2 linked regions of the Endozoicomonas gorgoniicola genome follow. The protein of the gene in region 1 binds, or shares a complex with, the protein of each later gene. Links are inferred from orthologs where the notes say so. Each region holds a gene or a part of one and is shown on either strand. Other genes may lie near its edges.

What was found. Proteins that work in one complex are often made in the same cells at the same time.
Region 2: the proteins of holA (region 1) and dnaX are in contact, whole or in part, in a cryo-EM structure (PDB 8GIZ), measured with the Escherichia coli proteins. The link is inferred for Endozoicomonas gorgoniicola from one-to-one orthologs.

Annotation. Positions count from the first base shown.
Region 1 is NZ_JAPFCC010000001.1:3,859,866-3,863,759, reverse strand. The notes cover bases 446-3,411. They hold holA (DNA polymerase III subunit delta), read right to left. Parts: upstream 2,465-3,411; coding sequence 1,427-2,464; downstream 446-1,426. Other genes in these bases: NX722_RS17575 (catalase), read left to right, coding at 3,201-3,411; NX722_RS17580 (LPS-assembly lipoprotein LptE), read right to left, coding at 2,461-3,060; NX722_RS17590 (hypothetical protein), read left to right, coding at 961-1,404; NX722_RS17595 (hypothetical protein), read right to left, coding at 446-510. Outside these bases: more of NX722_RS17595, read right to left, coding at 1-445; more of NX722_RS17575, read left to right, coding at 3,412-3,894. UniProt on the Escherichia coli protein: Part of the beta sliding clamp loading complex, which hydrolyzes ATP to load the beta clamp onto primed DNA to form the DNA replication pre-initiation complex.
Region 2 is NZ_JAPFCC010000001.1:1,459,215-1,462,198, forward strand. It holds dnaX (DNA polymerase III subunit gamma/tau), read left to right. Parts: upstream 1-410; coding sequence 411-2,558; downstream 2,559-2,984. Other genes in the region: NX722_RS06710 (YbaB/EbfC family nucleoid-associated protein), read left to right, coding at 2,619-2,945; recR (recombination mediator RecR), read left to right, coding at 2,964-2,984. UniProt on the Escherichia coli protein: Part of the beta sliding clamp loading complex, which hydrolyzes ATP to load the beta clamp onto primed DNA to form the DNA replication pre-initiation complex.

The DNA.
Region 1 (3,894 bases):
CAGATACCACTGTTTGAAATGCAGCTCGTCCAGTTCAAAGGGCTTTTTAAATGCCTGACTCCTGTAACCCATTTCTTCGAGAATGGCCAGCGAAGCCCGACTGAGCATGACTTCCATTTTCTCTCTGGCTTTGCTTTCATCATCCGCCATTTCATCGGGCATCCAGGCAAACAGTCGGTGTTCGCTGTAGTGGCTGGCTCCGGGTACTGTCCAGCCCCAGTAAAAACGTTCAAAAGCACCATAAGGTCGAATATTTACACCGACAACACCACTACCACTGCCGTAAGCAGGGTGGGAGATATTGCCGAGTTTGTGTTCTTGCAGATTACCTTCTTTGTCATAGGCTCCGACGGGCAGTTGCTGATCGTGCATCTGTTTATGCATGCCAGCGCTATGAACCATATTCTTGGCTTTTGACCACTCTTCGTTATAGGTAGGTGATTTTTCAAACTGTAAGGCGCAGCCCGTCATCATCATTGTGGCTACGACCAGCAGGTATCGGATTGTCATGTCCTTATCTCCTGAGCGCTTGTGAGGCTGAAAGGCCTCTGGATACTATTTTTAGCTTTAGCTGTTTGAGCAGGCTTTAACTATTTCTTTCACTCGAGCCATCGGCTGGGTATAAATCGCCTTTATGACATAACGATCCTTGTTGCAAATACTTCTAGTAAGCCTCTGTCTTTAGTATGATAAGTAGTAACCGCAGTGCCTTTCGGGATTACCACTTGATGAAAAAAGTGCTGTTTTTCGAGAGTTGACTGTTTTTTGACCCTGCCTGCTTTTTTCTTGGGGTGGGTGTGGTGTTCAGTTATCGATTTAAGGATTTTTCGACGCTGTCAGTGATAGAAGGCTTTGTCAGAGATGTACCGAATAACAACTATACTGCTTTTCGCCTTGATGCTCGTTGGTTGTGACCAGAGAACCTTACCGCCAAAAAACTACAAGTTGGATGAAGGGGTCATGACGCTTCTGCTTGATGCCAAAGAAGATGCCATCCAGCGGAAAGATGCTGCCGCAGTGAAAGGCTTTTATTCAAAAGATCTGGTGATGGACATTACTGGCCCGGGAGGTCAGATGTTTCAGAGTACTTATAACATGGTGTCCAGGCAGGCTGAGATAAATGCCGAGTATGGTAAAGACTTTTATACCGAAGTTCTGGAACGGGGAGTATATGTTTCAGCCAGCCAGAATAAAGCGATTGTACAGCAACGCATCAGGGAGACTTGGCTGTTCAACGCCAACTTTAATGATGTCATGGTGGAGTCTATAAATCGCATGGAGTGGGAGCTGGTAAACGACATTCCGCAAATCACCCGGGTCAGCAAGCGCATTCTGAATCGCAGGATACTGAATGAAGTTGACCGTCAGGCACCACCGGAGCAGCACCTGCTAAATGATGCCTGACGACTTCGTTGAACAAGGCCGGTCAGATCACTGGCGCTCCTGCGAGCGTCATTGATAACGACAGCAGCTCATCCCACTCGTTGGCCGGGTTCAGCCCCTTTATCCCCTGGTCAATAACGCCTGCATGTTCCAGCATCTGACGTAGCTCGCGTTCCGACTGACGGCTCATGCCTTTTTCCAGAAGTCCCCGGCGCTTTTTCAGCATAAAGGGTGAGAAGCCATGGGTTCTGGCTGCCTGATCTATTGCCAGCTCTGTACTGATGCCTCTGGATTTAAGCCGACTCAGATGACAGAGCAACCGGATTTCTCTTGCCAGCGCCCAGAGAACAATGGGTGGTTCAATACCTTCGGACCTGAGACCACCAAGAATACGAACGGTATTCCTGACATCGCCCTGCAGAGCCGTATCGGCCAGCTGAAACACATCAAAGCGGGCATTATCTGAAACCACTTCCCGAACGGTATCGACATCAATGACAGTACCGTTTGCCAGCAGTTTCAGCTTTTCAATCTCCTGGGCAGCCGCCAGCAGGTTGCCTTCAATCCTTTCAGCCAGCAGGGTGACCGCATCTTTTGATGCCTCGTAACCTGCCATCTTGAAACGATGTGCAACCCAGCCGGGCAGTTGTCGGTGTTCAACCGGCCAGACCTGGATAAATACACCGGCTTTTTCCAGTTGCTGAAACCACTTGGCTTTCTGCGTCGCAGCATCAATCCGGTCGGAAATGATCAGCAGCAGGTTATCGGGTGAAGGGTTCTGCAGGTACTCCTGTAACGCCTTACGTCCCTTGTCTCCGGGTTTGCCATTAGGCATCCGCAGTTCCAGAATCTGTTTTTCGGCAAACAGTGAAAGCGAGTTGGCTGTTTCCAGCAACTCGCTCCAGTCAAAACTGTTATCAATATGGTAAGTGTGTCGCTCTGTAAACCCCCGCTGGCGAGCCTCCTGACGGATGGCATCGCAGCACTCAGATATTTGCAGGGGTTCGTCTCCACTGACGATGTAAATACTACTCAGCTGGCGCTTTAACTGCGCTCCAAGCTGCTCAGGTTTTAACTTCATTCCAGGGCCTCAAGTGCCTCCTGCTCTTTTTTGCGGATTTTCCGGACGCGCTCGGCCTCTTGTTGCAGAGAGGCACCCGACATGGCAGCAACCCGGCGAACCGTCGTGTTGATAATATCCTGGCGCAACTCATTGAAGATGATACGTTCTTCGTTGCTGGAAGCGTTGGACTGGTTCTGGTTCCGGGTAAAGTAACGCTCGTTACTCAACTCCATAGGGGTAAACAGTTTCAGGCCGTCACTGGTTTCCAGCTGATAGGTAACCTTCAGTGTCAACAGTTGCTCGTAACTGCCAGCGCTGGAATGGGTGCGTTGACCGGTATCCTGTTTGATACGGGTAACTACCAGATGATAAGGGGCGTCATCGTTAATGCTGATGCCTGTCAGGCTCAAGGCTCTTCTGAGATCCCGGACAAAGGTACGGTCAGACCCTGTAACAGACAGTTCGGACAGTTCGCTGGCGATATCCATCTGCCCGCGCAGCTGAAACCCGCAGGCTGTTAACAGGCTGGTGATCAGCAACAAAGGGAGAATGGCACGCTTCTGAAAGTGGCTTGCTTGTTGTATTGCTCGCTGCGTTAATAGCTGTCTGAACATGATCTCTCCATGGCACACAAGAACGACGGTTAATCGCTCAACAATAACACGCTGACCTGTTGTGGTTAAAGGGAAGGATGCCGCTGCCTGTAAAGTTGTTATTGCATATAATAAAAGTCCCCACCTTAACGGAGGTTGGAATGAGCAAGACATATTTGACTAACGCTAATGGAGCTCCGGTCGCTGATGACGACACGAGTATCTCTGCCGGGGAGCGAGGTTCGTTAACATTTGACAATGTTCACCTGTTCGAAAAACTGGCGCACTTCAACCGTGAACGAATTCCTGAGCGTGTTGTTCATGCCAGAGGTTATGGTGCTTATGGCACCTTTACCCTGAATAAAGATTTATCGGATTATACGATTGCTGACTTTCTTCAGGGAGCGGGTAAAAAAACAGACGTCTTCCTGCGTTTTTCTACTGTCGCCGGCGGTCAGGACTCTGGCGATTATGTCCGTGACGTGAGAGGGTTTGCCCTGCGCTTTTATACAGAACAGGGTAATTACGACATCGTTGGCAACAATACGCCGGTTTTCTTTATTCGTGACCCCGCCAAATTCCCTGACTTCATTCACTCTCAAAAGAAAGACCCGAAAACCAACCTGCCTGATCCGGCCCATCATTTTGAATTCTGGGCAAATCATCCGCAGTCCATGCACCAGATCACCATTCTAATGTCTGACCGGGGTATTCCCAGATCGCTCAGGCACACGAATGGTTATGGTTCCCACACCCTGAGTCTCTGGAATAAAGACGGAGAACGCTTCTGGGTCAAGTGGCACTTCAAGACCAACCAGGGCATTGAAACGCTGACCAATGATGAGGCCGCTAAAC
Region 2 (2,984 bases), 2.4 Mb from region 1 along the record:
AAATGTGGAGAATGCGCAGCATCAAGACGACGGGGCGATTCGCTGAAACGGCAAATCGCAAATCGATCCGTAGCTTGCATTATGGTGGATCCTGTCGGTCCCCCCGCAATGATCAGCTGTGAACTCCGCCAGGCCCGGAAGGGAGCAACGGTAGCAGTGACATCATGTGCCGGGGTGTGGCTGGCAGGGTTTGCCTCCAATCTCGACCTCCAATCTCGAGTTGACCCTCTCTCTGCCTGTCAGGCGCTTTGATTCACGTTAAACTATTTTTTATTGATGCGGTCCGATGGCTGATGCTTCTGTGCATGCATTTACCCTGAATGTTGATCAGTGACTGATAGTGCATTCTTATGGCATCTTCGTTAGCATAGGTTTCACACATTTCTATTACTGGGTATTGACGCTTTTCAATGAGCTATCAGGTTCTTGCTCGCAAGTGGCGACCTCGTTCTTTCAAGGAGCTGGTTGGGCAGACGCATGTTCTGCAGGCTCTGGTGAATGCACTGGATCAGGATCGCCTGCACCACGCTTATCTGTTTACCGGTACCCGAGGGGTAGGTAAAACCACCATTGCCCGAATTCTGGCAAAATGTCTCAACTGTGACGAAGGGGTGAGTTCGACGCCCTGCGGACAGTGCGCCGCCTGTTGTGAAATTGATGACGGACGTTTCGTTGACCTGATTGAGGTGGATGCGGCATCCCGCACCAAGGTGGAAGACACCCGGGAGCTTCTCGATAACGTTCAATATGCCCCGACTCACGGACGCTACAAGGTGTACCTGATTGACGAGGTACACATGCTGTCGGCGCACAGCTTTAATGCGCTGCTGAAAACTCTGGAAGAGCCGCCTCCCCATGTGAAGTTTTTGCTGGCCACCACGGACCCACAGAAGCTGCCCATCACGATTTTGTCCCGTTGTTTGCAGTTCGGCCTGAAGAACATGACGCCGGAGCGCATTGTCGGGCATCTGGAAAATGTTCTCGGCAGTGAACATATCCCCTATGAAACCTCGGCACTCTGGCAGCTGGCGCGTGCGGCTGATGGCAGTATGCGGGATTCCCTGAGTCTGACGGATCAGGCCATTGCCTTTGGTAATGGACGGGTTTCTGAAGGTGAAGTCAGCTCGATGCTGGGTACCATTGACCAGGGGCAGGTCATGAAGATGGTCCGGGCGTTGTCGACTGCAGATGCCGGAAGTGTCCTGAAAGCGGTTGCTGATCTGGCGGAGCATGCGCCGGATTATATGGCGGTACTGAATGATATGCTGTCGGTACTGCACCGGGTGGCTATTGCCCAGGCGGTTCCTGACGCGGTGGATAACAGTCAGGGTGATCGTGAACAGGTGTTACAACTGGCGGGCAATATGCGGGCAGAAGATGTCCAGCTGTACTACCAGATTGGCCTGGTGGGTAAGCGTGACCTGCCGTTAGCGCCAGAGCCAAGAAGCGGCTTTGAGATGGCGCTGCTGCGTATGCTGGCTTTCCGTCCTGAGCCGGTGCGGATTGAATCCGGCGCTGCTAAACGCTCTTCTGTTGATGTCGGCAGCCCAGTTTCTGAGTCCTCTGAAGCGGCGGAACCCGAGCCTGCGCCTGCTTCTGAATCAATAGCTACAGAATCAATAGCTGCAGAAGCAACGGTTGCTGAGCCCATTGCACAAGAGTCTGCTGTTGACGCTGTTGATCCTGTGCAACCTGCAACGGTACCATCGGTTCTGCCGCAGCGGGAAGCTACCCCTACCGCAGAGCCTGTGCCGCCGACCCCGGCCGTGGCAGTGAACCCTCTGCCAGAGGATTTTTCACCTTCGCCCGCTCCGGCGGTCGTTGAGCCGGTTGTGCCAGCAACATCGCAGCCTGTTCCGGAGGTGGGGCAGGAGCCACCTTTTTCTGGGCAGCCGGACTATTTGCAGGAGGTGCCGCCGCTTGATGATGATCAGGCGGGAGACCCGGGTTTTCAGGCTGACTATGTGCCTGCTGTCACATCTGGTGCAGAGCCGGATGACCGGGAAGATGACGATGTGCCTCCGCCGATGTCAACCTATGAAAGTTATGCGGCCAGCATGGATTTGCAGAATCTGTCCATGCCTGAGCCTGCGGCTGTGCCGCAGGTGGTCGATGAGGCTCCGGTACTGCCTGATCCTTCCGAGCGGGTGTGTCTGACCGATCTGGATGCCCTGAGCTGGATTCCGGTTTATCGCAGTCTGCCGCTGGGTGGTGTTACCCGGACGATTGGATCCCATTGTGAATACGTTGCACACAGCAGTGGTCGTATAGACCTGCGTCTGGATGAAGGGCGCAGTACGCTCTACAACGATACCCATCGTGAACGTATTGAAAAGGCACTGTCAGACTATTTTCAGCAACCGGTGCGTCTGCAGGTAGAGGTGGGCGTTGTACAGACTGAAACACCGGCAGCCTGGCGTGAACGAAAAATTGGCGAGCGTTTGCAGCAGGCCCGCGACAGTATATACAGTGATGCCAATGTGCAGTCACTGGTTGATCAATTCACAGCTGTTGTTCTGGACGACAGCGTTCAGCCCGTAGGTAATGTCATAAAGTAGCGGTTGGTAGCTATGACGGGCGATTGTATTTAATCACACGAACCTGAATAAGGAGTCACTATGTTCAAGGGTGGTATGGGCAATCTGATGAAGCAGGCCCAGAAAATGCAGGAAGATATGCAGCGGGTTCAGGAAGAACTGGCCAATGCTGAAGTTCAGGGTGAATCCGGTGCCGGTATGGTAAAGGTCACTATGACAGGACGCCACGATGTTAAGCGTGTCGAAATTGATCCGAGCCTGATGGAAGAAGACAAGGAAATGCTGGAAGACCTGCTGGCGGCGGCAGTAAACGACGCTGTTCGTAAGGTTGAGAGCAATAACAAGGAAAAAATGTCCGGCCTGACAGCAGGCATGAATCTGCCTGATGGCTTCAAGATGCCATTCTAATCGAGAGACAGGTCATTTATGTTCAGTCCTCTTATCAGG